4 regions of the Pedococcus sp. P2_D7 genome follow, and region 1 is predicted to be linked to each of the others. Evidence: riboswitches for the same ligand, from Rfam matches in the RefSeq annotation. Region 1 holds a riboswitch; each other region holds the start of a gene.
The links. Region 1 has a riboswitch for S-adenosylmethionine ahead of AC1DWJ_RS14505 (aminotransferase class V-fold PLP-dependent enzyme). Riboswitches for the same ligand answer to the same signal wherever they lie in the genome.

Region 1 (7,756 bases):
GCAACGTGTAGGTGATGTCGCCGGCGAGGGCGAGCTGCTCGACACGCTGCGGGAGCGGCGTCGTGGGCGGCGCCTCGAGGGCGGCCTTGACCTCGATCACGGGGCTCTTCGCTGCAGTGCTCGACTCCGGGGCAAGGACTCCCGGAGTGGTGGGGCGCTTCTCGCCGGGACGGAACCGGCGTCCGTCGGGGGCCACCAGGGCGGCCTGCTCGAACGCCTCGTCACCCTCGAGCGGACCCTCCGGGTCGATGACCCGGCGACGACGCTTCGGCTTCTCCTCGGCGACCTCCAGGGGCGCCGCGGCGCCGTCGTCGGGGTGGCCACGGTGGAGCAGGTGGTCGCGCAGGTCGGAGAGGCGCGTGGGGATCATGTGCACCGGGGTCGCGGTCATCACCAGCAGGCCGAAGAAGCCCAGCATCAGCAGGATCGGCACGGTGCCGTAGACCGACACCGCGGCCTCGAGCGGGCTCGAGGCCAGGAACCCGATGATCCCGCCACCGTCCCGCATGCCCTCGGCGCCCTGGGGTGGGGTCGGGATGCCCGCGGCGACGTGGGCCAACCCGGAGGCCGCGAACGCGAGGGCACCCAGGCCCACCCCGATGCGGGAGTTGGCCGAGTCCTCCTGCGGCGCGCGCAGGAAGCGGATGCCCAGGAAGAGCAGGGCGAGTGGCACGGCATACGCCACGACTCCGAAGGTGCCTGCGACGACGGCGTGCACGATGTCACCGAGGGCGCCGTCGAAGGCCCACCACTCACGGGCGGCCACGAGGATCGACAGTCCGATGAGGAAGAAGCCGAGCCCGTCACGGCGGTGCTCGGGCTCGAGCTCACGGGCGCTGGTGCCGACCCGGCGCACGGCGCCACCGGCCACGTGCGCCATGCCCATCCAGGTGCCCCGGACCGCGCGAAGGGGCAGCGGCAGCCCTCCCCCCTTGGTCTTGCCACGGGCGGAGGTCTTGCGGGGTGTGCTGCTCTTGCGGTTGGCGGGGCGTGTTGCGGTGCCCCGGCTCCCGGACGAGCGCGACCCTGCTGCTGATCGTGCTGAGGTGGACGGACGTGTCGCCATGCTCCGCAGGCTACGCGAAGGTCACACCGGAAACACGCGTCACACGCGTATCACCGGGGGGCAATCTGCCCCCACCGTCCCTCATCCGAACGGTCGACATCTGGTCGCGATTGGGTCGCCCGAGCCCCTTTCCCCTTACCAAGAGGCGACCCCAGGTGACACGCTCGGCCTTGCGTCTGGCGGGGCCTGCGCCGACGACCAGCAGTGGTCGTCGGCGCAGGCGCGCATCGAGGGGGAACCGGTCGCGGGACCCGGCTCTGCCGACCCCCCGCCAGGCCACGTCGCAGACCCCTCGAGTCCTCGCGGTCCACGTCTCAGATGACGGGAAGCTCCGCCCACGGGCTGGATCGCCCCGTGCTCGACGCCCTACTCTCGACACCAGGTCATGAGTGTCAGCGCGAAGCCCCGGCTTGCTGACCAGCAACCCTCCTCCGCGGTGGGGTGCTCCGGGTGACGACCGGGCCGTCTGCACCCGCAGCCGGCAAGCGCGGACCCGGGAGCACGTTCGGGTCCCACCCGGACCAGGAGCACTCCCCATGTCGATCGCGAGCACCCCCCCACCCGCCTTCCGCCGGAGCGCGCCCCTCGCCCACGCCCGCACCCACCTGCGCCCCGTCCCGGACGCGCACACCTGGGGCGAGGTCGGACCGCTTCCTGCCGTGGTCTCCGAGTCGCTGCCCGTGCCGACCCTCGAGGGCACGGTCGACTACGCCAACTTCGACCACGCCGCCTCGACCCCGGCCCTGGTGAGCGTCAAGGCCGCCGTCGACAGCGCGCTGCGCACGTACTCCTCGGTGCACCGCGGCAACGGCTGGGCCTCCCGCGTGACCTCCTCCTGGTACGAGCAGGCCCGGGCCGAGGTGCGCGCGTTCGTCGGGGCGCGCGAGGGCGACGAGGTCGTCTTCACCCGCAACAGCACCGACTCCTTCAACCTGCTGGCCCGTTGCCTCCCCCGCGACACCCAGGTGTTCGTCTTCGAGACCGAGCACCACGCGGCCCTCCTGCCGTGGTCACCCCGTCGGACCCACCGCCTCCCGGTGCCCGGCAGCGTCGGTGACGCCGCGGTGCTGCTGCGGACGGCGCTGCGTGAGCACCCGGGCCGCCACAAGCTGGTCGTGCTCGCCGGCGCCTCCAACGTCACCGGCGAGATCTGGCCGATCCGCGAGCTCGCGGCGATCGCGCGTCGGGGCGGTGCCCGCGTCGTCCTCGACGCAGCGCAGTACGCACCGCACCGCCCGGTCGACCTCGACGACCTCGGGGTCGACTACGTGGTGCTGTCGGGTCACAAGCTCTACGCGCCGTTCGGCGCCGGGGTGCTGGCCGGACGGGTCGACTGGCTCGACGCGGCCGCGCCGTACCTCGCCGGGGGCGGGGCCACCAAGGCAGTCACCACCCGCGGGGTCGTGTGGCAGGACGGCGCGGCCCGCCACGAGGCCGGCAGCCCGAACGTCATCGGCGCCGTCGCCCTCGCCGCGGCCTGCCACAGCCTGCGCTCCCACGCCGAGGCGATCGAGGCCCACGAGGCGGCCCTCGGGCGCCGGCTGCTCGACGGCCTGGCCGCCATCGACGGCGTCGAGACCTACTCCCTCTTCAGCCCCGACCACGAGCGCGTGGCCGTCGCGACCTTCACCGTCGACGGCGTGGAGTCCTCGCTCGTCTCCGCCGCCCTGTCGGCCGAGCACGGGATCGGCGTCCGGGACGGCAAGTTCTGCGCGCACCTGTGCGTCGACGCCCTGCTCGACGACCCGTATGCCGCGGCGTCGACGACCGCGGTCCGCGCCAGTGTCGGGCTGGCCACGACGGCCGAGCACGTCGACCGGCTGCTCGCCGCCGTGGCCGAGCTCGCCGAGCACGGCCCGCGGGCCGAGTACGTCGAGGGTCCGCAGGGCTGGGCGCCGGTCAACGACCCGCGCGCCCTGGACGTCGCCCGCCCCTGGTAGCCGACCCGCGGCATACCCCGGCCGACAGCTCGCACCCCACCCGCCACCCCTTTATCGGGTTACCCGATAAAGGGGCGCTTCACCCGGGAACGGTTCTCGGGTGGAGCGCAACCTTGTCGGGCGGACCCAGCACAGGTCAGGCCTGGATGACGACCGGGATGATCATCGGGCGGCGACGGATCTTGCCGCCCACCCAGCCGCCGATGGCCCGGCGCATGACCTGCTCGAGCTGGTGGGAGTCGGTGACCCCGTTTCCGGTGGCCTCCGCCAGCGCCTGCTCGATCTTGGGGCGCACCTGGCTGAAGATCTCGTCGTCCTCGGCGAACCCGCGGGCCTGGATCTCGGGGCCCGCCGCGATCTTGCCGGTCGCGGCGTCGATCACGACGATGACCGAGATGAAGCCCTCGTCACGCAGGATGCGGCGGTCCTTGAGCAGCGCCTCGTCGAACTCGCCGACCGACGACCCGTCCACGTAGACGTAGCCGCACGGCACGGCACCGACGATGCGGGCGACGCCGTCGACCAGGTCGACGACCACGCCGTCCTCGGCCAGCACGACCTGCTCACGCGGCACACCGGTCTGGACGGCGAGCTCGGCGTTGGCCACGAGGTGGCGCCACTCGCCGTGCACCGGCATGACGTTGCGGGGCTTGACGATGTTGTAGCAGTAGAGGAGCTCGCCGGCGCTGGCGTGACCCGAGACGTGCACCTTGGCGTTGCCCTTGTGCACGACGTTGACGCCGAGCCGCATGAGGCCGTTGATGATGCGGTAGACGGCGTTCTCGTTGCCGGGGATGAGGGACGAGGCCATCAGCACCGTGTCGCCCTCGCCGACGTCGATGCGGTGGTCGCGGTTGGCCATCCGGGACAGGGCTGCCATCGGCTCACCCTGCGAGCCGGTGCAGATGAGGACCACCTGGTCGTCGGGGAAGTTATCGAGCTTCTTGACGTCGACGAGCACGCCGTCGGGCACGTGGAGGTAGCCCAGCTCGGCCGCGATCCCCATGTTGCGGACCATCGAGCGACCCACCATGGCGACCTTGCGGCCGGCCTGCTCCGCGGCGTTGAGCACCTGCTGGACCCGGTGCACGTGCGAGGAGAAGCACGCCACGATGATCCGGCGCTCGGCGTCGCGGAAGACCTTGTCGATGGCCGGCGCGATGTCCTTCTCCGGCGTCGTGAACCCCGGGACCTCGGCGTTGGTCGAGTCGGTCATGAAGAGGTCGACGCCCTCCTCCCCCAGCCGGGCGAAGGCGCGCAGGTCGGTGAGGCGGTTGTCCAGCGGCAGCTGGTCCATCTTGAAGTCACCGGTGTGCAGGATCGTGCCGCCGGGCGTCCGCACGAACACCGCGAGCGCGTCGGGGATCGAGTGGTTGACCGCCACGAACTCGCAGTCGAAGACGCCGAGCTTCTCGCGCATCCCCTCCTTGACCCCGAGGGTGTAGGGGGTGATCCGGTGCTCCTTGAGCTTGGCCTCGATGAGGGCCAGCGTCAGCATCGACCCGACGACGGGGATGTCGCGCTTCAGCTTGAGCAGGTAGGGCACGGCACCGATGTGGTCCTCGTGGCCGTGGGTCAGCACGATCGCCTGGATGTCGTCCAGGCGGTCCTCGAGGTACTCGAAGTCGGGCAGGATCAGGTCGACGCCCGGGTGGTGGTCCTCGGGGAACAGCACCCCGCAGTCGATGACGAGCAGCTGTCCGTCGTGCTCGATGACCGCCATGTTGCGGCCGACCTCGCCGAGGCCACCGAGCGCGATGATGCGCACGCCGTTCTTGGGCAGCGGCCGGGGCAGGTTGAGCTCGGGGTGGGGATGACTCACAGCAGGCCAGACTCCTTGAGACCGGCGCGCAGGATGTCCAGGTGCTCCGGTGGTGACTCGACGAGCGGCAACCGCACCGTCGCGTGGTCGATGACGCCGAGCTCGACGAGCGCGGCCTTGGCCATGATCGCACCCTGGGAGGTGCTCATGATGGCGTCGACGGCAGGGACGAGCCGTCGGTGGATGTCGCGGGCGGCGGCGAGGTCGCCGCGGTCGACGGCTGCGACCATCGCGGCATAGTCCTTGCCGGCCACGTGGCCGACGACGCTGACCGTGCCCACGGCACCCAGCGCGAGCCAGGGCAGGGTGGTCGCGTCGTCGCCGGAGAAGTAGAGCAGGTCGGTCTCGGCCAGCACGTGGGTGGTGGCCCACGGGTCACCCTTGGCGTCCTTGACGGCCACGATCCGGTCGTGTGCGGCGAGCTCGAGGAGGGTGGCGGTGTCGAACGGGATGCCGGTGCGGCCCGGGATGTCGTAGAGCATCACCGGCAGGTCGGTGGCGTCGGCCACCGCGTGGCAGTGCGCGACCAGCCCGGGCTGGGTCGGCTTGTTGTAGTAGGGCGACACGAGCAGCAGCCCGGTCGCGCCGGCGTCGACCGCACGGGTGGCCATCTCGACGCTGTGCGCGGTCGCGTTGGAGCCGACGCCGGCCACCACCGCGGCGTGTCCGTCGGCGGCCTCGGCGACGACCCGGACCATCTCGATCGACTCGTCGTCGCTGAGGGTGGCGGCCTCGCCGGTCGTGCCGTTGACCACGATGCCGTCGTGGCCGCTGTCCAGCAGGTGGGCGACCAGCCGGCGGGCGCCCTCGAGGTCGAGGCTTCCGTCGGCCTGCATCGGGCTGACCATGGCGGTCAGGACGCGGCCGAACGGGGACGAGGTGCTCATGCCTGCAGGCTATCGCCCCGCCGAGCACGCCCCGTGCGGCGGACACCGACCGGAGCGCAATTTGGCGGGAAGGCGACGCCGAGCTGGCGGCATCGACGCGGCGCCGGAGGTATGCCGATGGCTCGGGTTACGCTGCCTCCGTGCAGCAGTACCTCGATCTCCTCGACCACGTCATGACGACCGGCACGGACAAGTCCGACCGCACCGGCACCGGCACCCGTTCGGTGTTCGGCTACCAGATGCGCTTCGACCTGTCCGAGGGCTTCCCGGTGCTCACCACCAAGAAGCTCCACCTCAAGTCGATCATCGGCGAGCTGCTCTGGTTCCTGCGCGGCGACTCCAACGTGAAGTGGCTGCACGACCGTGGCATCACGATCTGGGACGAGTGGGCCGACGAGAACGGCGACCTCGGACCGGTCTACGGCTACCAGTGGCGGTCCTGGCCGACTCCCGACGGTCGGCACGTCGACCAGATCGCGAAGGTCATCGAGTCGATCCGGACCAACCCGGACAGCCGCCGCCACATCGTGTCCGCCTGGAACGTCGCCGACGTGGACTCGATGGCGCTCCCCCCGTGCCACACGATGTTCCAGTTCTACGTCGCCAACGGGCGGCTGTCCTGCCAGCTCTACCAGCGCTCGGCCGACATCTTCCTGGGCGTCCCTTTCAACATCGCGTCCTACGCCCTGCTGACGATGATGGTGGCGCAGGTCTGCGACCTCGAGCCCGGCGACTTCGTGCACACCCTCGGCGACGCCCACCTCTACTCCAACCACGTCGAGCAGGCGACCCTCCAGCTCACCCGGGAGCCGCGTCCGCTGCCCACCATGCGGATCACCCCCGGCAAGGACATCGACCAGTTCGACCTCGACGACTTCGAGCTGGTCGGCTACGACGCCCACCCCTCGATCAAGGCGCCGATCGCGGTCTGACCCGACCGTCCCGTCGGGACGCTCGATAGCCTGTGCCCCATGACCAACGTGACGCTCATTGCCGCGGTCGGCCGCAACGGCGTCATCGGGGCCGACAACGACATGCCGTGGCACCTCCCCGAGGACTTCGCGTTCTTCAAGCGCACCACGATGGGCCACCCGATGGTGATGGGGCGCAAGACCTTCGACTCGATCGGTCGGGTGCTCCCCGGTCGGCGCACGATCGTCGTGACCCGGCAGGCCGACTGGACCCACTCCGAGGTCGAGACCGCGCACTCCCTGAGCGAGGCCCTCTCGCTGGCCGGTCCGGCCGACGAGGTCTTCGTGTGCGGGGGCGGTCAGGTCTATGCCGAGGCGATGCCCTGGGCCCGCCGGCTGCTCATCACCGAGGTCGACCAGTCCCCCGAGGGCGACGTGCGCTTCCCCGAGATCGACCCGCAGGACTGGCAGGAGGTCGCCCGCGAGGGCCGCGAGGGGTTCAGCTGGGTCACCTACGAACGCGCCTGACCGGGTCCTGACCGCGCGCGGGCCCCCTGAGCGGTCGATGGCAGGATGCAGGGCATGGCCCACCAGCACGACCACCACGCCCACTCGCCCGGCCCGCTCGCGGACGCGAGCGTGCGCGTGGCCCGCGAGACCGACGCCCCCGCCGTGGGCCTGGTCCAGGCGGTGGTGTGGCGGGAGGCGTATGCCGCGGTGCTGCCCGAGGAGGTCCTCGCCACCTTCGAGCCGCAGGCCTTCGCCTCGGTCTGGCGCCAGTCCTTGGCGTCCCCGCCCCAGGGCGTCTACCGCCTCCTCGCGGCCTGCGCCGGTGATCAGGTGGTCGGGTTCGCCTCCATCGGGCCCAGCCAGGACCCCGACGCGTCACCCGAGACCGGCGAGCTGTCCGCGCTCGGCGTGCACCCCGACGCCCGTCGGGTCGGTCACGGCTCCCGGCTGCTGAACGCCGTCGTCGACACCCTGCGTGGAGCCGGGGCCACCCGGATGCACGCGTGGGTCCTGGCCTCCGACGAGGCGACCCGCGGGTTCCTCCTGGCCGGCGGACTCGGTCCCGACGGCGCCTTCCGCGACCGCGTGGTCTCCCCCGACGGCGACACCGCCCGTGAGGT
Region 2 (7,756 bases), on a different contig from region 1:
CGTGGGGGAGCGTGGACGAACGCGTGCTGCCGGTGAGCTCGCCCAGCCGCCAGGCCGCCGACCTCCAGGCGGAGCTGTTCGGTGGCGAGACGTCGACCGCGTCGATCATGCTGCGCGGGGCGGACCAGGCGGCCACGGCGGCCTACGTCACCCAGCTGCAGGGCGTCGACGGCGTCACCCAGGCGCAGGCGGTGGCCAGCAAGGCCGTCGACGGCGCGCCGCTCACCCTCGTGCAGGCGACCTGGAGGGGGAACTCCCAGACCTCCGCCAGCCAGGACGTCGTCCACGGCATCCGGGCCGTCGAGACCCCACCGGGCAGCACCGCGCTGGTGGGCGGGCCCACGGCCGACGCCGTCGACCTGATCGACTCGATCGGCAACCGCCTCCCGTGGATGGCCCTGACCGTGGCGCTGGTCATGCTCGTCCTGCTCTTCGTCGCCTTCGGGTCGATCGTGTTGCCGCTCAAGGCGATCGTGATGAACGCGGTGTCGATCGCTGCGTCGTTCGGGGTCGTCACCTGGATCTTCCAGGAGGGGCACCTCTCCGGCCTGCTCGGCTTCACGTCGCCCGGCTACCTCGACGTGACACAGCCGATCCTCATGCTGGCGATCTTGTTCGGGCTGTCGATGGACTACGAGGTGTTCCTGCTGAGCCGGGTCCGGGAGGAGTGGGACCGCACCGGCGACAACACCCGGGCCGTCGCGGCAGGGGTGCAGCGCTCGGGCCGGATCATCACGAGCGCCGCCCTGCTGCTGGCCGTCGTCATCGGCGGGTTCGCGACGAGCGGGATCATCTTCATCAAGATGATCGGGGTCGGCATGCTGGTCGCCGTCCTGCTCGACGCCACCGTGGTGCGGGCGCTGCTGGTCCCCGCGACGATGCGGCTGCTGGGTCGGGCCAACTGGTACGCCCCCGGGCCGCTGGCCCGCTGGTGGGACCGCCACGGGCACCGGGAGGAGCCGGTCGCGGCACCCGTCCGCGTGCTGCCGACCCCCGAGCTCGCACCCGCACCCTGACGAGCCGCTCACCAGCCCGGCAACCGTCGGGGAACCCCAGCCGCGCGACCGACCACCAGGTCGGCCGCGCGGCTGGTCGTTGAGCACGAAATCGAGTGAATGATGGAGTTTCGACTCGGTCCGAAAGTATGAGGGGACGGGAGCCGTTCGCCTCGATACTGGGAGGGTGCTGGGTACCGACTTCGCGCGAACCATGCGCGCCGCCCAAGCCGGCGAAGAAGATGCCTTCGTCCGGCTGTGGCGTGATGCCAACCCGGCCATGGTCCGTTACCTGAGGGTGGTCGGGCACGACGACCCGTACGACGAGGCCTGCGAAGGCTGGGTCACGGTCGTGCGAGCGCTCCCCGGCTTCACCGGGGACGAGACCGACTGGCGCGTCTGGGTGCTGGCCTGTGCCCGCCAGCGTGCCGAGGAGGGCACTCTGCGGCGCACCTGGGGCTCGGCGACCGGCTACGAAGGCTTCCTGGTGGAGGGGGACGGCGACATCGACCTGGAAGAGGTCCTCGAACCAGAGGACGCCGTGGACCCCACCCACCGCGGGATCTCCGACACCCTCACTGCGCTGCGCGACCTGCCGCTCGGACAGGGCGAGGTCGTGGTGCTGCGGCTCGGCGCCGGGCTTCCTCCGAGCGCCGTGGCGAGCGTCGTCGGTGTCGACGAGGACGACGTCGAGCGGGCCGAGGCGAGGGCGCTCGAGCGTCTGGGCGCCGGGGCCGAGCTGGTGTCCTGGTCGCTGGCTGCTCCGCCGTCGCGCGCCGAGCTCGCCGACGAGAGCGTCGCCGTCGGCGCGTTCCGCAAGGTCCTGTCCCGCACGAACGCGGACAAGGTCAAGGTCCTCGCCGTGGGGACCAGCAGTCGCCGAGCCGCCGCGCGCCAACGGTCCGCCCGCCCTGGGACCGCAGGCCTCGTCCTGATCGACTCCCGGACCGGAGCGCGCAGCGCACCTCGCAGCACCCAGGGGAGCGCCTCCGGCGGTCGGTGGGCGCCCAGCACCGTCGACACCCGGGCCCGCACGGGAGCCCGCGGCGCGGGCGTCGCAGGCCGGTCGCGCACGGCCGCCCTGACCGTGACCGCGTTGTCGTTGTCCCTTGCGTCCATCGGTGGGTTCAGTGCCGCGGCCTACGTCGGTGTCCTCCCGACCCCGGTGCAGCAGGCCATGCACGACGCCGTCGGCGCGCCCGCCCCCGGCGCGCGCGGCGGGGGCTCCTCCACCGGCCGCCAGCCGGTGACGTCGCCCACCGCCGGGGTCGGCCCCTCTGCCACGAGCAGCGCGGCCGCTGGGCTCTGTCGCGCGTGGTCCACTGACAAGGCCAAGGGCACCGCCCGCGAGCACTCGGTGGCGTTCCGGAACCTGTCCTCGGCGGCCGGTGGGCCGGAGAACGTCCAGGCCTACTGCGCGACGGCACTCGCCGCGAAGCCCTCGCACGGCGCCCCGACGACCTCCGACGGCACCAAGCCGGCCCAACCCGGCACGGGGAAGCCCACCGACCAGGGCACGGGCAAGCCCACCGACCGGGGCACCGGCGAGCCCGCCAGCAAGACCACCACGAAGGCCTCGACCGGCAGCACCCACACGGCACAAGGGACACCAGTCAGCCCCACGAAGTCTGCGCCTGCGACCAAGGGGAAGCCCACCTCCCAGGCGACGCAGAGCCAGGAGACCTCGACCACCCAGGGCAAGAAGTCGGGCACCAGCACGGCCCCGGGCACCGGTGCCGGCAACGGGAACGGCCAGGGCGCTCCGAGCGGCGGCTAGCGCTCGTGCCGGCGGTGGAGACCACGTAGTCAGAGTCGCTGCAGTACGCCCAGCTGGCCCTGGTCACCATGGGGTGGATCGTCATGTTGCAGGTCGGGCTCGTCGTCCTCGACCGGGTCCGCTCGGGCGTCGAGCTGGCTCCGGGCCAGTGGGTGGCGATCGTGGTGCTGCTTGCTGCCCAGGCCTACCTGCTGCTGGCGCCGGCGAGCACCTCGACCACCTCGGCCCGATCGCGCCACGTCAGCCGGTGGGTGCCTTGCGTTGGTGCGGCACCGCCCTCGCGTAGGCTTCCCGCCGTGCTCTACCCGTTGACCGTCGTGCTGCTCGTGGCATCCGTCGTGCTCCTCGCCGTCGCCGCCGGGTATGCCGCGCGCCGGCGTCTCGTCGACGACCGCCTCCTCCTCGTGGCCGCGGTCGTCGAGCTCGGACTCGTCGTCCAGCTCGTGGTCGCCCTGGCGCACCTCGGGAGCGTCCCCGGCGACAGTGCGGAACAGGCCACCTTCGCGGCCTACGCGATCACGCTGCCCTTCGTGCCTCCAGCGGCGGTCTTCCTCGCGCTCAAGGAGAAGACTCGCTGGGCCATGGGGGTCGTCGCCGTCGGGGCGTTCGCGGTCGCCGTGATGACCGCGCGGCTCCAGCAGATCTGGAACCTCGGTGGCTGACCAGCAGACCGAGGCACAGACCCCTCGCCCCACCCGCTCGGGGCCAGGGGTGGTGCTGGTGGCCGTCTACGGCCTCCTCGCCCTGGCCGCCACCGGCCGGTCGGTGCTCCAGATCACCGAGTACTTCTCCCGCGCACCACTGGCCTACCTCTTGTCGGCGCTGGCCGCGGTCATCTACGTCGTGGCGACGGTGGCGCTCGCCCGGGAAGACCGCACCTCACGCCGGGTGGCGCTGGTCGCCATCAGCGTCGAGCTGGTCGGCGTGCTGGTGGTGGGGCTGGCGTCCTACCTCGACAGGGACGCCTTCCCCGACAAGACGGTGTGGTCGCACTTCGGCTCGGGCTACGGGTTCGTGCCGCTCGTCCTACCGGTGCTCGGACTGCTCTGGCTGCGGCACACCGCGCGATCCCGCAGCACGGTGTAGCAGCACGGTGTAGCAGCCCGCTAGGCCTCGACCGGCTCCAGCACGAACACCGGGATGAGCCGGTCGGTCTTGACCTGGTAGTCGGCGTAGGGCGGGAACGCCTGGACGCACCGCGGCCACCACTCGTCCCGCTCGGCCCCCTCGAGCTCACGGGCGCGGACGGTCCAGGTGCGGTCGTCGTCCTGGACGTCGAGCACCGGGTTCTTGCGGATGTTGGCGTACCACTTCGGGTGCTCGGGAGCGCCGGCCTGGCTGGCCACCGCGGCATACACGCCGTCGTGCTCGACCCGCATGAGCGGCACCTTGCGGACCTTGCCGGAGACGCCCACCATCGTGAGCAGCACCACCGGGCGCCCCTGGATGTCGACGGCCCGGGTGGTGCCCGCCGCCTCGATCTTCTCGACCTGGGTGCGGACCCACTTGGTGGGGCTGGCTGCGTAGTCGCCGGTGATGGTCATGGGCCCATCCCAACATGCCTCCCTGACGCCCGCGCGACCGCCCCTCAGGGTGGCCGAGTGGCCTGTGGACAACTTGACGGGCGGCTCTCGACGCCCGCCTACCCTCGGTGGATGACCAGCATCGAGGTGGACCCCGAGATCCTCGTCGCGTTCGGCCGCTCCCTCACCGAGGTCGCCGCAGACCTGCAGTGGCAGGCGACCAGCGCCGCCGAGCAGGCCTGGGCGCTCGGTCCCGGCGACACCGCGGGGGCGCTCGCGTCGGTGCTCGGGGACTTCGAGCACCAGCGGCAGCTGCTCGGTCGCGAGCTGGACGACCTGGCCGGCCGCGTGACCAACGCCGGACGGCTCTACGCCGTGGTGGACCTCGAGGTCGGCGGGTGGCTCGAGCCGGCCGCTCCCCGATGACCGTCCTGCGGCCGCTGAACGGCGATCCTGCGACCGTGCGGGCGCTGGCCGACCGGCTGCAGGTGCAGAGCGAGCTGCTCCTGACCCGCGCCGAGGTCCTGCGCGGGCTGGCCGGTCCCGACGTCGCCTGGGAGAGCCCGGCCGGAGAGGCCTTCGCCGCGCGCGCACAGGCCGCCGCCTCCCTGCTGGTCTCGGTGGGACGCCGCCACGGCGTCTCCGCTGCCGCCCTCCGTCCGTTGGCTGCCGCGCTCGAACACGCCCAGCAGGTGGTCGGCGCAGCCGTGACCGAGCACACGATCGCCTACCCGCGGGCGGTGGCGCTCGGCACCGCCCGGGTCGAGGCCGAGCAGTCCGCCGACCCCGCACAGCGCGCCACCGCCGTGGCGCTGCACTGCCGGGAGGTCGCCGAGCTGGAGCGGGCGCAGGACGCCGAACGCCGGCACGCCGCGGCCTGGCGCCAGTTCCTCGAGGCCGACCGCCAGTGCGCCGCGGTGCTCCACCGGCTCGTCGAGGACGGTCTTGCCGACTCGCGCGCCTACGACACCCTGACCGGCCTCAGCCGGGCAGCCGGTGGGGTCGAAGACGTGGCCGGGTCGATCGCGCTCCTGCCCACCCCTCCCACCAAGGCGTTCGGCGTGGTCGCCGGGGTCGCCGGCGCGACCAAGCTGCTCGCCGACGCGTCGGTGAAGGTCGCCTACGGTGACGGCGACTGGACGTCGATCGGCCTCTCCGCGGGCGCGATGGCCACCGGGCGGGCGTCCACCGTCCTCAAGCGGGGTGCGCTCGCGACCAACCCCGCAGCCCGGGCCGCCGCCACCCGCACCGAGCGCCGGCTGCTGCGCTACGACGTCGGCGAGCGGTTGCGGCTCGCGACCGCCGCGGAGCTCCGACAGCTGGGCCGCACCGAGGTCAAGCGCCCGCTGCGCCCGTTCCGGCCGACCCGTGCCCTCTCCCGGGCGGGCTCTCCCGCGGCCACCGCCCACTGGCTCACCGAGCAGGTGGTCGGGCGCGCCAAGCACGCAGCCCGGGTCAAGTGGTTCGACGACCTCGCGCTCGCCACCCGCGACCCGGCGCGCTCCCGCACCATGCTGGTGACCGGTTTGAGTGCCGAGGCGGCGTCCTCCGGTGGTCGGGCGGCAGGGGTGCTGCGCGACCACCTCATCGACCGAGAGGAGAGCGAGGCCAAGCGGCTGCGTGACGCGCGCTCCGGCACCCCTGGCCGGTGAGTCCCACCTCGTCCGCGATGAGAGATGGGTATGCCGGGCGCTCACCGCCGCGGCGTACCCTCCGAGTAGGTCATGAGTGTCAGCGACAAGCCCCGGCTCGCTGGCCGGCAACCCTCCTCCGCGGTGGGGTGCCCCGGGTGAAGACCTGGCGGACGGCACCGGTTGCCGGCCGCAAGCGCGGGAGACCACCACGTGTCCCGCACCGTCTCCGGCGGTGTCGCCGGTGCACCCTCCGTGGAGGTGGCACCAGCAGCTCGATCAGCCACTCTCGATCGGGACCCACCGGCATACGGGCCCCGACGCCGCACCGCGGCACACGAGAGTGAAGGAACCTGAGATGAGCTCCACCAACTGGTCGTTCGAGACCCGCCAGGTCCACGTCGGACAGGAGCCGGACGCCGCCACGGGCGCCCGCGCCCTGCCGATCTACCAGACCACGTCGTACGTCTTCAAGGACACCGAGCACGCGGCGAACCTGTTCGCGCTCAAGGAGTTCGGCAACATCTACACCCGCATCATGAACCCGACGCAGGATGCGGTCGAACAGCGCGTCGCCTCGCTCGAGGGTGGCGTCGGCGCGCTCCTCGTCGCCTCGGGCCAAGCCGCCGAGACCCTCGCGATCCTCAACATCGCGGAGGCGGGCGACCACATCGTGGCCAGCCCCAGCCTCTACGGCGGGACGTTCAACCTGCTGAAGCACACGCTGCCCAAGTTCGGGATCACGGTGACCTTCGTCGAGGACCCCAACGACATCGCGTCGTGGAAGGCGGCGGTCCAGCCCAACACCAAGCTGTTCTTCGGCGAGACCATCTCGAACCCCAAGTCGGAGGTGCTCGACATCGAGGCCGTGGCGGCCGCGGCCCACGAGGCCGGCGTCCCGCTCGTCGTCGACAACACGATCGCCACCCCGTTCCTCATCCGGCCCCTGGAGTGGGGAGCCGACATCGTCCTGCACTCCGCCACCAAGTACCTCGGCGGCCACGGCACCTCGATCGCCGGCGTGATCGTCGACGGCGGCACCTTCGACTTCGGTGCAGACCCGGAGAAGTTCCCCAACTACAACACGCCCGAGGAGAGCTACCACGGGCTCGTCTTCGCCCGTGACCTCGGCGTCGGCAGCCCCTTGGGCGCGAACCTGGCCTTCATCCTCAAGGCCCGGGTGCAGCTGCTGCGCGACCTCGGCCCGGCCATCTCGCCGTTCAACGCGTTCCTCATCGCGCAGGGCATCGAGACCTTGAGCCTGCGCCTCGAGCGGCACCTCGAGAACACCCACAAGGTGGCGGCGTACCTCCAGGGGCACGAGCAGGTGGAGCAGGTCGTGTGGGCCTCGCTGCCCGACCACGAGTCCTACGCCAAGGCGAAGAAGTACACCCCACGAGGGGCCGGTGCCGTGCTCGCCTTCGAGATCGCCGGTGGGGTCGAGGCGGGTCGACGGTTCGTCGAGTCGCTGGTGCTGCACAGCCACGTCGCCAACATCGGTGACGTCCGGTCGCTCGCGATCCACCCGGCGTCGACGACCCACTCGCAGGGTCCGGACGGCGACCGCCTCAAGGCCGGCGTCACCCCGGGGCTGGTCCGGCTGGCCGTGGGGATCGAGCACATCGACGACATCATCGCCGACCTCGAGCAGGGCTTCATCGCCGCGAAGGGAGCCTGACCCGCGTCCGCCTCAGCTGCCGGTGGTCGCAGGTTTGCGGCCACCGGCGAGGTCGGCGTAGGCCGACCGGTCCCAGGTGTGCCGGAAGTTCGGGTCGGGGTGCCGCCACCCGGTGCCGTACAACCGCTCGAGGTAGACGAGCGGGTTGCGGG
Region 3 (7,756 bases), on a different contig from region 1:
GCGGGGCGACCGCGCAACCGACCCGCCCCGACGGCGCCAACGACCCCGGAGCCACCGACCCGACCAAGACCACCGGCAGCGACTCGGGCCTCGGCAGCTGGTTCGGCCCCCAGACCCGCAGCCTCGTGCTGTGGATCCTGCTGGGGATCGTCATGGGCCTCTTCGGGTCGCTGGCTGTACCGCTCGCCGCCCGGAGCCGGTTCCGGCGCAGGCTGCGGCACGCGCCGGACGAGTCGACCCGGGTCGAGATCGAGTGGCAGGCGATGACCGAGCGGATCGGCGACCTCGGCGTCATCCCGCCACGAGGCAGCACCCCACGTCAGGCCGGCCGGTTCTACCAGCGGGAGGCATACCTCGAGGGTGACCAGACCGAGGCGCTGCGCCGCGTCGTGTCCGGGGTGGAGACCTCGCGCTACGCACCTCCCGGGTCGACCGTCACCGACATCCGCACGGACACGCAGACCGTCGTCAAGGCCGTCTCCGGCGTGCGGCGGCGCAAGGACCGGCTGCGCGCCGCCTGGTGGCCGACCGAGGGTCTGCTCGAGTGGCGCGACCGCCGCGCGGCCGTGGCTCGCGTGGTGCGGCGCCCGCTCGACCGGTTCCAGGACTGGCGCGACGCGCGCCGCGACTACCGCGCGTAGCCGCGACGCGGCATACCGGACCCCGGCACACGGCGAAGGGCCCCCGAGACTCTCGGGGGCCCTTCGTGCGTACTGCTCTGCTCTCGGTCCAGCCTCGTCAGTCCAGGTAGTCGCGCAGGACCTGGCTGCGGCTCGGGTGGCGCAGCTTGCTCATCGTCTTGGACTCGATCTGGCGGATCCGCTCACGGGTCACGCCGTAGACCTTGCCGATCTCGTCGAGCGTCTTCGGCTGGCCGTCGGTCAGGCCGAAGCGCATCGAGACCACGCCGGCCTCACGCTCGGAGAGCGTGTCGAGCACCGAGTGCAGCTGCTCCTGCAGCAGCGTGAAGCTGACCGCGTCGGCGGGCACGACGGCCTCGGAGTCCTCGATGAGGTCACCGAACTCGCTGTCGCCGTCCTCACCCAGGGGCGTGTGCAGGGAGATCGGCTCGCGACCGTACTTCTGGACCTCCACGACCTTCTCCGGGGTCATGTCGAGCTCCTTGGCGAGCTCCTCCGGGGTGGGCTCGCGCCCGAGGTCCTGGAGCATCTGGCGCTGCACGCGGGCCAGCTTGTTGATGACCTCGACCATGTGCACGGGGATGCGGATGGTGCGGGCCTGGTCGGCCATCGCGCGGGTAATCGCCTGGCGGATCCACCACGTCGCGTAGGTCGAGAACTTGTAGCCCTTGGTGTAGTCGAACTTCTCGACCGCACGGATCAGACCGAGGTTGCCCTCCTGGATCAGGTCGAGGAAGAGCATGCCGCGGCCGGTGTAGCGCTTGGCCAGCGAGACCACGAGACGCAGGTTGGCCTCGAGCAGGTGGTTCTTGGCCTTCTTGCCGTCCTGGGCGATCCACCAGAGCTCGCGCTTGAGCTTCATCTCGATCTTGTCGCCCGAGTTGAGCCGCTCCTCGGCGAACAGGCCGGCCTCGATGCGCTTGGCGAGCTCGACCTCCTGCTCGGCGTTGAGGAGGGCGACCTTGCCGATCTGCTTGAGGTAGTCCTTGACCGGGTCGGCGGTGGCGCCGGCGGTGACGACCTGCTGCACGGGAGCGTCGTCCTCGTCGTCGTCGCGCAGGACGAAGCCGGCGCCCTCGGACTCCTCGTCCTTCTTGTCGTCGTCCGTCTCGTCCTCGACGACGACGTCCTCGAGCTCGGACTCGACCACCTCGGTGGGCTCGGCCTCCACGACCTCGTCGTCACCAGCCGCGGGGGTGGCGTCGTCTGCGGCGCCCTTGGCGGCCGCCTTGGTGGCGGTCTTCGCCGCGGTCTTGGTGGCCGTCTTCCTGGCGGCCGGTGCGGACTCGCCTGCGGCGGCGGCGGCTGCCTTCTTCGTCGTGGTCGCCTTGGCCGGGGCCGCCTTCGCCGCCTTCGTGGTCGTCTTGGCCGCGGTCGCCTTGGCCGGGGCCAACTCGTCGGCCTTGGCCTCGACCTTGGTCGCGGTCTTGGTCGCGGCGGTCTTCGGCGCAGCCTTCTTGGCCGGCGCGGTGGCCGTCTTCTTGCGGGTGCTGGTGGCAGCCACCGCACGCGAGGCGGTCGCCGAGTCGAGGGTCACGTGGATCCCCTGCTCGTCCAGCGAACGCAGCACAGCCTTCATCCTCTTCGGTGCGATCTCGGCCCCCTCGAGGGCGTCACGCAGCTGCGCGCTGTCGACGGAGCCGTTGGTACGGCCCTGCTTGAGCAGCTTCTGCAGCGCGGGGTGGGAGAACTCCTGGGGGAGAGACGGTGCGGGGCTCGCAGCCTTCTTGGACACAGGCGACACGGACTACCTTTCGTCGCGGACTCGCGGCACGGCGCACGTCATCACAGCCATGCTTTGAGGGGATGTCTGTGACAACAACGGCGGGAGTGGAAGTATTGCGGAGACCGCTCGGGCTGACCCGTCGAGACCTCGTTGATGACATTGTAAAACGAGATGCCCCCAGAACCCGCATCGGCGTCACGGATGGCGCCGAACGTCGCGGCGACACCGGTCGCCGACGGCCGCAGCAGGTCGATCGGGCTGCTCGGTCAGGCGTCAGCCTTGACGGCCAGCACCGGGCAGGAGGCGTCGAGCAGGATGCGCTGGGCGTTCGAGCCCAGGATCAGCTTGCCGACCGGGGTGCGACGACGCAGCCCGATGACGATGAAGTCGGCGTTCTCCTCCTCGGCCACCGCGATGAGGTCCTCGGCCGGCTCGTTGCCCCGCACCAGCTGACGCACCTCGTGCTCCAGACCCTCCTCGTCGAGCTCGCCCTGGATGCGCCTGAGCTCGGTCTCGAAGCGGTTGGCCTCCTCACCGTCGAAGTCGCGCCCACCACGCTGGGAGTTGATGACGATGAGCTTCGACTTGCGAAGCAGGGACTCGTCAGCAGCGCGACGCAGGGCCGCACGCCCTTCCTTCGTCGGGACATATCCCACAACGATGGCCACGGGGGACCTCCTACGGTCTGTTCATCGGCCCAGGGTTGGCCGGGGCGGTATTGACCGGAGCCTCGTTGCTCCGACCATGGTGCCCGTGCGGCCGCAGCCGCTGCGCCGACCGTACCGGAAATCCCCCGGTCAGGCAGGCGCAGCCAGCACCTTCGCCACGATCGCGCCGACCTGCTCGATCTCGATGAGGAACCCGTCGTGGCCGTAGTCGGAGTGGACCGTGTGGAGCGCCGTCCCGGGGACCGCGTCGGCGAGCTCGTGCGACAGCCTCGGGGGGTAGAGCCGGTCCGAGTCGACGGCCACCACCACGAGGTCGGCGGTGACCCGCTCGAGCGCTGCCGCCACTCCCCCACGCCCGCGACCCACGTCGTGCGAGTTCATCGCCTCGGTGAGGACCACGTAGGAGTTCGCGTCGAAGCGCCCGGCCAGCTTCCCGGCATGGTGGTCGAGGTAGGACTCGACGGCATACCGACCGCGGCCACCCAACGGGTCCTCGGACTGCTGCGGCTCGCGACCGAAGCGCTCGTGCAGCTCGAGCTCGCTGCGGTAGGTGACGTGCGCGATCCGCCGCGCGATCCCCAGCCCGGTCTCGGGTCCGGTGCCGCGCTCGTAGTAGTCACCGCCGTGGAAGTGCGCGTCGGAGCGGATGGCCAGCAGCTGCGCCTGGCACCAGCCGATCTGCTCCGCGGTGGCGTATGCCGTGCTGGCCAGCACGATCGCCGTGCCGATCCGGTCGGGGTGCGTGACCGCCCACTCGATCGCCCGCATGCCACCCATCGAGCCACCGAGCACGGTGTGCCAGCGGTCGACTCCGAGGGCGTCGGCGAGCAGGGCCTCGGTCTGCACCTGGTCGCGCACCGTGATGAACGGGAACCGGCTAGCCCACGGCCTGCCGTCGGGCGCGGGGCTCGAGGGCCCGGTGCTGCCCTGGCAACCACCCAGCACGTTGGCGGCCACGACGAAGTAGCGGTCGGAGTCGAGCGGCTTGCCCGGCCCGACGAGGCCGTCCCACCACCCGGGCGTCGGGTGACCGGGCCCGGTCGGCCCGTCGACATGGCTGTCTCCGGTCAGTGCGTGTTCCACGAGCACCGCGTTGTCGCCGGCGGCGTTCAGCTCGCCCCAGGTCTCGTAGGCCACCCGGACCGCGGGCAGCACCCCTCCGCGCTCGAGCTCGACGGCGCCGAGGTCGACGAACTGGCGGCGACCGACCGGGTCGCCGTCCCGCCAAGCCCCGGAAGTGGCCCGTGGTGGGGAGGTCGTGGTCATCGAAACTGCTCCTGTGGCGCTCGCGCTTGCCGCCCAGGTGAGGGTCGGCCGGGTCTTCACCCGGGGCACCCCACCGCGAGGAGGGTTGCCGCCCAGCAAGCCGGGGCTTGGCGCTGGGACTCATAACCTGCCGCTCATCATACGAGTCGGTCCTTCCCCTGTCCGCTGCGTCCGCTGCGTGGACGTGGTCGCCGTCGTCCACCACGGCTCGGTCGCTCACCCCGCCCACGCGTCCTCCCGAGGTCCCGCCCCGCGGCCCGGACGAACCCCGAGATCGAGCATCCGCTCGAGCAGCAGGGCCAGCCGGTAGCCGGGCGAGGCCCCCAGGGCACGCTCCAGACAGGTCCTCGCGAAGGCGCCGTCGCCGAGCCACCACGCGAGGTTGGCCAGCACCGTCAGAGCGGCGGCGGCGTGCTCGTCGGGCACGGCCCTGACCAGGTGCTGCAGCCGGACCAGATGTCGCCTCCCGGCCAGCGTCTCGTCGTGACCGGGGCGGGGCAGGCAGGTGTGGACGGCGTCCACGACGTCGGGCGACAGGCAGTCCCGGGGCAGGGATCCCGGGCATAGCCAGGCCACCAGTCCGTCGCGGAGCCCGAGGTCCCGGAGGCTGTCGACGAGCAGCGCGACCTGGTCGGGACGCAACGTCTCGACGATCGGCTCGTCATCCCCTGCGCCCGTGAGCCCCAGCGCAACGGCCCAGACCGACAACGCCTCGAACCGGTGGGCCGCCCGCCCCAGACCACCCGTGCCGGTGCGCTCCTTCCTGGCGGTGCGCTCGGCCCTGCCGGTGCGCTCCTCCCCGGCGGTGCGCTCGGCCCTGCCTGCGCTCTCGGCCCGGGCGGCGCGTTCGGCCCGGGCGGCGCGTTCGGCCAGGGCAGCCGCCACGGGGGCGGTGCGCGCCGGGTCGGCAGCCACGAGTGCCGCGAGCGCTCCCCGACCGGGCAGGGGTGAGACGCCGATCCCGACGAACTCCGCCACCGCCGGCGTGTCGGCCGGCGTGGGGATCGGCGAACCGGCTGCGGGACAGCACCCTTCGACGCAGTCGACCGCGAACCACCTGCCGTCGCGCACCACCATCCGGTCGAGCACCTCCACCCCGGCCCGGACCAGGTGACCGCGGACCGTGTCGAGCCCCGGCCGGCCTGCACCCCTGCGCGTCTCGTAGGCGACGAGCAGGACCGCGTCGGGCTCCTCGCGCAGCAGGGGCGGGATCAGCACCCGGGACGCCTCGTGGGCCTCGGTGGCGGTGGGCAGGTCGACCCGCTCGACCAGGACGACCGCCCGGTCGCGCAGCGCGACCACGACCAGCGAGTCCTCGGGGTGGTAGCCGAGCTGGTAGGGCAGGACGGCGACGACGTCGCCCTGGCTGCGCAACCTGATGGAGTTCATGGGTCCACCGTTCCCGGCCGCGCAGCCCTCGGCACCGTCGTGCCAGCACCCTGTGGACGGAGCGGGTCAGGGCCCACCCCCGTGCACAGTGATGGGGCGGTGCGGCGCCGTATCCGCGCCGGACCGCCCCATCGAGGCTCTGCTGGGGTGGGGCCTCGTCGCCCTCAGGACCCGAGGACGGGGAAAGACCTGAGGACCCCGCCGCGCGCTACCGCAGGACGTCGCCCTGGACGGTCTCGTGCGCGGCTGCGCCCTTGCTGGCAGGGTCCAGCCGTTCCCACGCCAGGAAGGACTCGGTCTCGTTGACCACGGTCGCCGCGATCCACGAGACGACGACGGCGTCGTCGGCCAGGCCGAACACCGACAGGGCCAGCTCGGGGATGAGGTCGATCGGGGACACGACGTAGGCGACCGCCCCGAGGACCAGGAGCAGCCGCCCCCGGGTCGTCCCGGCATACTCGCCGCGGAAGGTGGCCGCGAACAGCCTGGGCAGGCTCATCAGCCGCTCCCCCATGCCGGGCGACCCGGGACGGGTGGCGGTCCGCACCGCGGTGGCGATGGTGCGCAGGGCACCGAATCGGTTCATGGCCATGGACGTCCTCCTTGCTCCCGGACGCCAACTGGCCCGGACACGGTGCAAACGACCCGGAGGTCGTGGTGATTCCCTCGCAGCACGGTGACCACGCTCAGATCCCGGTGGCCCGGCGGGGGAACTCGTGCCGGGCGTGGTCGGCGATCTTCTTGAGGAGGAACCCGTCGAGACCGGCTCCGAGGACGCCGCCGATGACCGGGACACCCTTGCCGAACTTCGTCAGCGTCTTCTTGCCGGCGGTCGACAGCAGCCGGAACCCGACCGCCTTGTTGACCACCATCATCGCCGGACCCGGCAGGCGCTGGGCCGCGAGGTTGGCGAGGCGTCCGGTCGAGGCCACCCCGGCCTTCTTGAGCAGGTCGTCGGCATCAGCCCCGACCAGCGTCAACAGCACGGCCGAGCGGATCTCCGGCTGCTTGATGTCGTACCCGCGCAGCGACGCGATGGCCGCAACCATGCGGGTCGCCACGACGTAGAACTCGACGACGTTGGCCGGCAGCGCCACGGGCAGGGTGATGAAGCCGCCGAGACCGGTGACGAACCCACCCGCCGCGGCGAGCTTGAGGTGGCCCCGTACGACGGCGTCGACGGCCTCCTCGGCATCGGGCTTCTCGGCGCGCTTGACGTCGGCGACCTTCTGGGCGGAGTCGAACGGGCCCCTGCCGTCGATGCCCACGTCGAGGAGGCTCTCGATCAGCCCGGTGACGGCGCCGGCGAACATCCCGGAGTCCTCCCGCCCGGCCTTGGCCTGCTCGAGCGCCGAGGTCGGTGCGACCTGCGGCTCGTCCTTGCCCAATCCGAGGAACCCCACGCAACTCTCCCTGATGTCGTCCGGCGCGCTGTCGTGCGTCGGACCGGCCCGGTGACCTGCCCTGACAGCTGTGCTCGCCATCCTGCCACGAGGCCCGATGACCAGCAGGTTTAGCCTTGGAACATGCCTGAGTCCGCTGCTTCGTCCACTGACCGGTCCACCTTCTCCGCCTACGCCCACCCCGACCGGCTCGTCAGCACCGAGTGGCTGGCCGAGCAGGTCGCCGCGGGGCAGGTCGGCGGCCCCGACGGGGTCGTCGTCCTCGAGTCCGACGAGGACGTCCTGCTCTACGACACCGGCCACATCCCCGGTGCGCTCAAGCTCGACTGGCACCAGGACCTCAACGACCCCGTCATGCGCGACTACGTCGACAGCGAGCAGTTCGCGTCCGTCATGTCGGCGCGCGGGGTCGGCCGCGACACGACCGTCGTCATCTACGGCGACAAGAACAACTGGTGGGCGGCCTACGCCCTCTGGGTGATGAGCCTCTTCGGCCACGAGGACGTCCGGCTGCTCGACGGCGGCCGCACCAAGTGGGTCGCGGAGGGCCGCGAGCTGACCAAGGACGTGCCCCAGGTGGCGTCGCTGACCGGCGACGCGGCATACCCGGTCGTGGAGCGCGACGACGCACCGATCCGGGCGTTCAAGGACGACGTGCTGGCC
Region 4 (7,756 bases), on a different contig from region 1:
TGGCGCCGCCTGAGGCACCCGACGTCAGTCGGTGTAGTGCGACGCATCGCCCTCGATCACGCGGCTGCGCTCACCGGTCAGCCCGACCGGCACGTCACCGGCCACGGTCACGCGGTGGAGCTGGCGCGGCAGGCGGTCGTAGTTGTCGATCGCGTAGTGCTGGGTGATCCGGTTGTCGAAGATGACCAGCTGGTCGGGTTCCCAAGCAACTCTGACGACGTTCTCAGGTCGGCTCACGTAGGACTGGAGCAGTCGGATCAGCTCACGGCTCTCGGACACGGACAACCCGACCAACCGCTGGGCGAATCCGCCCAGGTAGAGACCCTTCTCCCCCGACTCCGGGTGGACGCGCACGACCGGGTGAGCGGTGCGGAAGGCGATGGACGTGAACTCGGCGCGGTTCTCCCTGGTCTGGTCGTCGAGCGCTTCCTCGGGCTGCGCGTAGTCGTAGTCGTTGGTGTGGATCGCCCAGAGCGAGTCCGCGAGCAGCCGCAGCGGCTTCGGCAGGTCGCGGTAGGCGGCACCGGTGTTGGCGATGAGCGTCTCGCCGCCGTGCGGCGGCACGACCTTGCTCGAGAGGGTCGTGGCTTTCGGTGGTGCCTGCACGAAGGTGACGTCGGTGTGCCAGTGGTTGGCGACGCCCTTCTCGCTGTCGACCGGCAGCACGCGGGGGGCGCCGGGAGCGGACGCGACCGTGGGGTGGGCTGTGGTGAGCGCACCGAAGCGTGCGGCGAACCGCTCCTGCTCCTCGTCGGTGAGCGGTGCGCGCCGGAAGACGAGCGCCTTGTGCTCGAGCAGCGCCTGGTTGAGGAACTCGACCGTCTCGGCATCCAGCTCGGCAGCGGGGTCGACCCCGATGATCTCGGCGCCGATGCGCCCGGTGAGCTTGCGGACGTCCCGGTCGGTGGCGATGGCGGTCATGCGGCGTTCTCCTTCGTGTCGTGGAGCGAGGGGTGGTTCTGGGTGTTGGGGTTGGCTGGGCGGGCTAGTCCGTAGTGGTCGCGCAGGGTCTCGCCCGTGTACTCGATGCGGAACAGCCCGCGTCGCTGCAGCTCGGGCACCACGAGGTCGACGAAGTCGTCGAGCCCGCCCGGCAGGGTCGGCGGCATGACGTTGAAACCGTCCGCCGCCCCTTGCTCGAACCACTCCTGGATCTGGTCCGCGACCTGGGTCGCGGTGCCCGCGAACACGCGGTGGCCGCGCCCACCGGCGAGGCGCTCGATGAGCTGCCGCACCGTGAGGCCCTCCCGGGCGGAGAGGTCGAGGACGAGCTGTTTGCGGCTCTGGTTGCCTTCCGTGCCCGCCTCGACCGGGGGCAGCGGCCCGTCGAGGTCCGCCTCCGTCAGCTCGTGGTCGAGCATGCTCGACAGCTGCGCCAGTCCGTATGCCGGGTTGATCAGGGCGTTGAGCTCGGCCTCCTTGGCCTGGGCCTCCGCTTCCGTGCGGCCGATGACCGGGCTGATCCCCGGGAGGATCAGCAGCTCCTCGGGGCGCCGACCGTGCGCGGTGAGCCGCCCCTTGAGGTCGGCGTAGAAGCCCTGCGCCTCCTCAAGGGTCTGCTGCGCAGTGAAGACGGCCTCGGCGAAGCGGGCTGCGTACTCCTTGCCGGAATCGCTCGACCCCGCCTGGACCAGCAGCGGGTAGCCCTGGACCGGCCTGCGGATGTTGAGCGGGCCCCGCACCTCGTAGTGCTCGCCCCGGTGGTCGACCGGGGTGATCAGGTCGGTGTCGGCGTAGATCCCGGCAGCCTTGTCCGCAACCACTGCCTCGTCGTCGAAGGAGTCCCAGAGGGCCTGGGCCAGCTGCACGAACTCGGTGGCCCGGGCATACCTCGCCTCGTGGTCGGGACGGTCGGTCAGGCCGAAGTTTCGCGCCTCGTCCTGACCGGCGCTGGTGACGATGTTCCACCCCGCCCGGCCACCGCTGAGGTGGTCGAGCGAGGCGAACGCCCGCGCCAACGTGTAGGGGTGGTTGTAGGTCGTCGAGGCCGTCGCGATCAGGCCGACGTGGCTGGTCGACGCCGCGAGCGCCGCCAGCAGCGTCAACGGCTCGAAGGCGCTGTGCGTGTTGTGCCGCACCTTGCCGTGCAGCGCGACGCTGTCGGCGAAGAACACCGAGTCGAGGCGTCCCCGCTCGGCGGTCCGTGCGATGTCGACGTAGTGCTGGAGGGTCAGCGCCCTGGCCGGCTCGACGTCGGGGTGGCGCCAGGCCGCCTCGTGGTGTCCGGTGGACATGATGAATGCGTTGAGGTGGAGCTCTCGTCGGGGGCGGGCCCCGGGGGTCGGAGACATGGATCTGGTCACCTTTCAGGGAGTTTCGAGTGGGGGTGGCTGCCGGCCTCAGCGAGCAGCGGCCGCGACGCGCCACCGGGAGAAGTGCCGCTCCAGCCGCACCAGGACCGTGTTCACGAGGAGGCCGAACAGCGAGACGGTGAGGATTCCGGCGTACATGTCCGGGATCTGGAAGCTGCTCTGTGCGTTGACGATGAGGTAGCCGAGCCCGGCCTTGGCGCCGACCATCTCGGCGGCGATGAGCACGAGGATCGACGACGTGCCGGCCATCCGCACGCCCGTGAAGATCGTCGGCACCGCCGAAGGCAGCACGACCTTCTGGAACAGCGCGAGGCTGCCCAGGCCGAGCGACCGGGCCGCCCTCACCAGCAGCGGGTCGACAGTCCGCACCCCGGCGATGGTGTTGAGCAGCACCGGGAAGAAGCTGGCGTAGGCGACGATCGAGATCTTGCTGGTCTCGCCGATTCCGAGGAGCAGGACGAAGACCGGCAGGAGGGCGAGCGCCGCGGTGTTGCGGAACGCCTCGAGCAGCGGGGTGAGGAACTCCCGCAGGCCGTCGTACCAGGCCACCACCAGCCCGAGGGCGATCCCCGACACCACGGCGAGGCTGAACCCCACCGCCGACCGGGTCAGGCTGGCCGCCACGTGCTGCTGGAGCTGCCCGCTCTCGGCCAGACCCCACCAGGCCTGCAGGACCTCGTGGAGGGGTGGCAGGAAGACCCTGCGCGCGGGGTCGAGCAGGTACTGGGTGCCGTACTCCCACAGCAGCAGGAAGAGGACCACGGCCGCCGATCGCCGGGTGAGCCTGCCGACGCTGCGCGCCAGGCCATGCCCCCTCGTATGCCGCGTGGACGCGGTCGGCGTGACGACCGTCACCGCGGATGGGGCCTCGAGGGTCGCAGTGCTCATCGGGGTCCCCGCGAAGTATCGGAGCGACGCAGGAGCGAAGAACTTTGTGGGGTGATGTTCATCAGGCTGCCTTCTCTGTGCCATCGGGCTGGATCTTGAGGTGCCCGGCGTCCTGGGCCCTCCGAACCTCGTCGTGCAGGAGCGTCCAGACCTCGTGCCGGTAGTGGACGAAGCGGGGGTCGGAGCGTAGGTCCGTCGTGGACTCCCGGTCGCCGAGGTCGATGTCGACGAGCGCCTTGAGCCGGCCGGGACGCGAGCTCAGCACCGCGACGCGCTGGCCGAGGTAGACCGCCTCCTCGATGCCGTGCGTGATGAAGACGACCGTGGTGCCGGTGGCCCGCCAGATCCGCACGAGCTCGTCCTGCAGCTGCTCGCGGGTCTGCGCGTCCAGGGCTGCGAACGGCTCGTCCATGAGCAGGATGCCGGGCTGGTAGGCGAGGCTGCGGGCGATCGCCACCCGCTGCTTCATCCCTCCCGACAGCTCGTGGGGATAGCGGTCCTCGAAGCCCTCCAGGCCGACCAGAGCGAGGTTCTCCCTCGCACGCTCGATGCGCTCACGTCGGCCGAGCCCCTGCTGCTCGAGAGCGAAGGTGACGTTGGCCAGGGTGGTGCGCCAGGGGAAGAGCGCGTACTGCTGGAAGACGATCCCGCGGTCGAGCCCCGGGCCGGTCACCTCGCGTCCCTCGACGAGGACGCTCCCACGTGTCGGTCGACTGAGCCCTCCGAGGAGGTCCAGCAGGGTGGTCTTGCCCGACCCGCTGGGGCCGACCAGGGTCAGGAACTCACCGCGCGGCACGTCCAGCGACACGTCCTCGAGCGCCATCAGGGTGCGCGCCCGCGGCTGCTCGCGGGTGGGCCGCAGCGCAAACTCCTTGGTCACCCCCTTGAGCTCGATGTGCGCGCTCATGATGCGTCCTGGGCGAGCTGGTTGAACTCGTTGGTGTAGAGCTTGCTCGGCTGGAGCTCGCCCTTCGTGATGATGCCGCTGTCGACCAGCCACGGCTCCCACCGGGTGAAGTCCTCGTCGGTGATCACGCCGCCCGTGCTGGGGATCCCGACGCTCTTCCAGTACTTGAGGTTGTCGGTCTTCTCGTTGCGGCCGCGCTTCTCGATGATGCTCGTGAACCGGGCGATGACCTCCGCGCGAGGGGTGGTGCGCTCCCACTCGATGGCCTTCGCGACCCCAGTGACGAACTCCTTGGCAGCGGCGGGGTTCTTCGCGATGAAGTCGTCACGCAGCACGTACTGCCCGCCGTTGAAGGCGCCGAAGAGGGCGTAGTCGCTGAAGAGCGAGCGCAGCCCACCCGTGGCGATGGCGTGGTCCTGGAGCACCCCGGAGAGCGTGCCCACGTCGACCTGCCCGCGACGGACGGCCAGCTCGGTGTCGTTCGGCGGCAGCGGCACGAGCTGGACGCGGTCGATCTCCTGTGGCGTCAGCCCGTTCTTCTTGAGGTACGTGTCGATCACGGCCTCGGCGTGCGCGCCGAGGGTGTTGACCGCGATCTTCTTGCCGATCAGGTCCCGCGGGGTCCGGATCGGGCTGTCCTCCTTGACGTAGAAGCCGTTGAAGGACTTGGCGTCCTCGCCGTAGTAGTTGACGACTGCCTTGACCGGCGCACCGGCCTTGATCAGCTTGACCACCGCACCGGAGAAGGCGCCGCCCACGTCGGTCTGGCCGGTGGCCGCCGACTGGATGTCCTGGGGACCGCTGGTCGTGTTGCCGACCCACTTGAGCTTCACCGTCGGGAAGTACCCGAGGTCGGCCGCGAGCTCCGGCAGCCCGACCAGGTTGGCCGAGCCCTGGTAGCGGATCGTCACCGGCCCCTTGACGTCCGTGCTGGCCTCGCTCGAGGGGAGGGCGCAACCGCCGACGAGGCCGAGGGGGAGCAGCGTGGATACCGCCGCCACGAGGGGACGACGCCGTGATGGACGAGTCGTGGCGCGCATCAGGCCACCGCCTCACGCGGCTCGGCACCCGCGGCCACGAGCGAACGGCCCGCGACCGTGTCGAGGAAGACGGCGGTCACCTCGCGAAGAGGACGGTGGGCCACCTCGTCGATGAGCACCTCTCCGCCCTCCACCAAGGTGATGTGGTCCGCGAGGACAAACCAGCCGGGGGTGATGCTGCTCGGAGCGAGGCTGGCCAGCACCGGGCGCAGGGCGTAGTCGACGACGAGCACATGAGCCGGGGTGCCGCCGGTCGCCACGGGCAGGACGACCTTGCCGCGCAGGGCGAACTGCGGGAGGAGGTCGAGGAAGGTCTTGAGCAGACCACCGTAGGCCGCCTTGTAGACCGGGGTCGAGACCACGACTGCGTCGGCGGCCTCGAGGGCCGCGACTGCCCGGGCGATGTCAGGGTCGTGGGCGTTGCCGCGAAGGAGCGGCTCGGCAGGCAGGTCACGCAGGACGACTGGGACCACGACGTGGCCGGCTCGCTGCAGCTGGCGGGCGATGTCAGCGAGGACGGCATCGGTCTTGGACGTTCGGTTGGGACTGCTGGAGATGGTGGCTATGACAGCCATGGGAAAGTCCTTTCGGGCATGGGGCATCACCGGGTCCGCCACAGGGGGCAGAACCGTCGTGGGAGAAGGGGATTCGTCAGGGACCGTCGTCAGGATGTGACGGCGGACAGACGAGCGGAGCTAGCGCGTTAGCGGTGACAGAGCGCGCTGGAGACCCTGAGCAGGTCGACGTGCCTGCGCAGGACACGGTGGCACGAGCGATCGGCTCGGTGCCTGGATCCGTTGTCCTTCATGGGTTTCCGTCCTCGTGGAGGCCCGAGAGCCTCGCGCTTGCGACAGTCGTGCGACTGTCGCCAGGTCCTCACCCGGAGCACCCCGCCGCGAGTGGGAGGGTTGCCGTCCAGCAAGCCGGGGCTGTGCGCTGGAACTCGTGACCTGGGATGAACGTAGCCCTTCGCCTATTACCTATCAAATAAGTAGGATATTGCTCTCGCATGTTGGGACGGAGAAGGGCGCCCACGCACGAAATCCCGTGCGTGGACGCCCTTTTCAGGCCTCGCTGAGCTCAGTCGGTGCTGACCTCGATGGCGATCTTGCCGCGCACGTGACCGGTCTGGCTCAGCTCGAACGCCTTGGTCGCGTCGGCCAGCTGGAACACCTCCGCCACGGGCACGGTCAGCTTGCCGTCGTCGGCGAGGTCGCCCAGAGCGGTCAGGTCCTCCGCGTTGGGACGCACCCAGGCAGAGATGCCACCGGCCTCGGCCACCGTCCCGTCGGCGATGGACCCGTGTCGGCCACCGTCCTTGAGGACCGCGCGAGTGGTCTCCAGCACGCCACCGACGAAGTCGGCCACGACGTCGACGCCGTCGGGCGCGAGCTCGCGCACGCGCTCGGCCAGCCCCTCGGCATACGACACCGGCTCGACACCCAGCCCGCGCAAGAACTCGTGGTTGCCCTCGGAGGCGGTGCCGATCACGCGCGCGCCGAGCGCACGGGCGATCTGCACGGCGAGGAGCCCGACGCCGCCGGCGGCGGCGTGGACCAGCACGGTCTCGCCTTCCTTGAGGCCCAACCGCGCCAGCAGCTGGTATGCCGTGAGGCCGGCGAGCGGGAGGCCGGCGGCCTGGTGCCAGTCCAGCGATTTCGGCTTGCGAGCGACGGTGCGCACGGGTGCGGTGACGAGCTCGGCGAACGTGCCGCCCTGCACCCAGTCCTTGCGGGCGTAGGCGATCACCTCGTCGCCGACCGACCACTCGGGGGTGTCGAGACCGACGGCCTCGACCACTCCGGCGACGTCCCAGCCCGGGATCGCGGGGAAGCCCACCACCATCAGTCCGTCGAGGTAGCCCTTGGCCACCTTCCAGTCAACGGGGTTCACACTCGCGCTGCGGACGCGGATCAGCACCTCACCCGGACCGACCTTGGGGTCGGCCACATCGGTGAGCTGGAGGGTGTCGGGGTCGCCGTACCCGGCGTAGGTGATTGCCTTCATGCCCAGCGCAACTTCGTTGCACACGCGGCTATTCCGCTGGTGCACTCCGGTGTGAGTTAGCCCTCTCGATCGGCTATGATCCTGCAGTCGCGACGGTCACCCGGGCTTCGGCACGAGGCCGCCGCGATCGCATGTCCGCCGCCACGGACGTGCGATACGGCCAGGTAGCTCAGTTGGTACGAGCGTCCGACTGAAAATCGGAAGGTCGGCGGTTCGACCCCGCCCCTGGCCACCCTCCAGAAGCCGCAGGTCAGCAGCACGCTGAACTGCGGCTTCGCCGTTCCCGGAGCGTGTGACGCCGGCAACGCCGGGTCGGGTTCGTTCGCGCGATGAGGGCCGGTGCCGACGATCCGAGTGTTCGAGTGGGTTTCCACAGCCCGATGCACCAAACTCGCTGTGTGCAGGATCCACAGCTCGGCCACCTCGGCGCCCGTACCGGCGACCGCCGAGACCTCCGCGACGCCAGCAGCCACGGCGACCTCAGCCGCTGGCTCGTCGACGCGTCGCCGGACGGCCTCTGGGTGTTCGACAACGAGGGCCACACGGTGCTGGCCAACCCGCGCATGGCGCAGATGCTCGGTCGCGCCCCCGAGGAGATGCCG

Region 2: it holds a riboswitch for S-adenosylmethionine, as region 1 does, so the genes downstream of both, AC1DWJ_RS18370 (bifunctional o-acetylhomoserine/o-acetylserine sulfhydrylase) here and AC1DWJ_RS14505 (aminotransferase class V-fold PLP-dependent enzyme) in region 1, are expected to answer to the same signal.
Region 3: it holds a riboswitch for S-adenosylmethionine, as region 1 does, so the genes downstream of both, metX (homoserine O-acetyltransferase MetX) here and AC1DWJ_RS14505 (aminotransferase class V-fold PLP-dependent enzyme) in region 1, are expected to answer to the same signal.
Region 4: it holds a riboswitch for S-adenosylmethionine, as region 1 does, so the genes downstream of both, ssuE (NADPH-dependent FMN reductase) here and AC1DWJ_RS14505 (aminotransferase class V-fold PLP-dependent enzyme) in region 1, are expected to answer to the same signal.

Annotation. Positions count from the first base shown of each region.
Region 1 covers NZ_JBFUEH010000005.1:435,440-443,195, reverse strand. Annotated here, with positions in the region: gene AC1DWJ_RS14510 (FtsK/SpoIIIE family DNA translocase) at 1-1,066, opposite strand, end outside; SAM riboswitch class IV at 1,448-1,560, shown strand; gene AC1DWJ_RS14505 (aminotransferase class V-fold PLP-dependent enzyme) at 1,603-3,006, shown strand; gene AC1DWJ_RS14500 (ribonuclease J) at 3,143-4,828, opposite strand; gene dapA (4-hydroxy-tetrahydrodipicolinate synthase) at 4,825-5,715, opposite strand; gene AC1DWJ_RS14490 (thymidylate synthase) at 5,856-6,647, shown strand; gene AC1DWJ_RS14485 (dihydrofolate reductase) at 6,687-7,154, shown strand; gene AC1DWJ_RS14480 (N-acetyltransferase family protein) at 7,209-7,756, shown strand, end outside.
Region 2 covers NZ_JBFUEH010000008.1:127,084-134,839, forward strand. Annotated here, with positions in the region: gene AC1DWJ_RS18335 (MMPL family transporter) at 1-1,016, shown strand, start outside; gene AC1DWJ_RS18340 (RNA polymerase sigma factor) at 1,183-2,772, shown strand; gene AC1DWJ_RS18345 (hypothetical protein) at 2,841-3,434, shown strand; gene AC1DWJ_RS18350 (hypothetical protein) at 3,427-3,858, shown strand; gene AC1DWJ_RS18355 (nitroreductase family deazaflavin-dependent oxidoreductase) at 3,879-4,316, opposite strand; gene AC1DWJ_RS18360 (hypothetical protein) at 4,428-4,721, shown strand; gene AC1DWJ_RS18365 (hypothetical protein) at 4,718-5,947, shown strand; SAM riboswitch class IV at 6,016-6,131, shown strand; gene AC1DWJ_RS18370 (bifunctional o-acetylhomoserine/o-acetylserine sulfhydrylase) at 6,285-7,604, shown strand; gene AC1DWJ_RS18375 (hypothetical protein) at 7,617-7,756, opposite strand, start outside.
Region 3 covers NZ_JBFUEH010000008.1:147,891-155,646, reverse strand. Annotated here, with positions in the region: gene AC1DWJ_RS18455 (transglutaminase TgpA family protein) at 1-641, shown strand, start outside; gene AC1DWJ_RS18450 (RNA polymerase sigma factor) at 739-2,376, opposite strand; gene AC1DWJ_RS18445 (universal stress protein) at 2,634-3,035, opposite strand; gene metX (homoserine O-acetyltransferase MetX) at 3,165-4,301, opposite strand; SAM riboswitch class IV at 4,319-4,429, opposite strand; gene AC1DWJ_RS18435 (DUF4192 domain-containing protein) at 4,518-5,690, opposite strand; gene AC1DWJ_RS18430 (YkvA family protein) at 5,899-6,282, opposite strand; gene AC1DWJ_RS18425 (EcsC family protein) at 6,377-7,093, opposite strand; gene AC1DWJ_RS18420 (sulfurtransferase) at 7,217-7,756, shown strand, end outside.
Region 4 covers NZ_JBFUEH010000007.1:190,257-198,012, reverse strand. Annotated here, with positions in the region: gene AC1DWJ_RS17620 (TauD/TfdA dioxygenase family protein) at 25-921, opposite strand; gene AC1DWJ_RS17615 (LLM class flavin-dependent oxidoreductase) at 918-2,291, opposite strand; gene AC1DWJ_RS17610 (ABC transporter permease) at 2,340-3,200, opposite strand; gene AC1DWJ_RS17605 (ABC transporter ATP-binding protein) at 3,262-4,107, opposite strand; gene AC1DWJ_RS17600 (ABC transporter substrate-binding protein) at 4,104-5,147, opposite strand; gene ssuE (NADPH-dependent FMN reductase) at 5,147-5,722, opposite strand; SAM riboswitch class IV at 5,984-6,098, opposite strand; gene AC1DWJ_RS17590 (NADP-dependent oxidoreductase) at 6,228-7,154, opposite strand; tRNA gene AC1DWJ_RS17585 (tRNA-Phe) at 7,313-7,386, shown strand; gene AC1DWJ_RS17580 (response regulator) at 7,553-7,756, shown strand, end outside.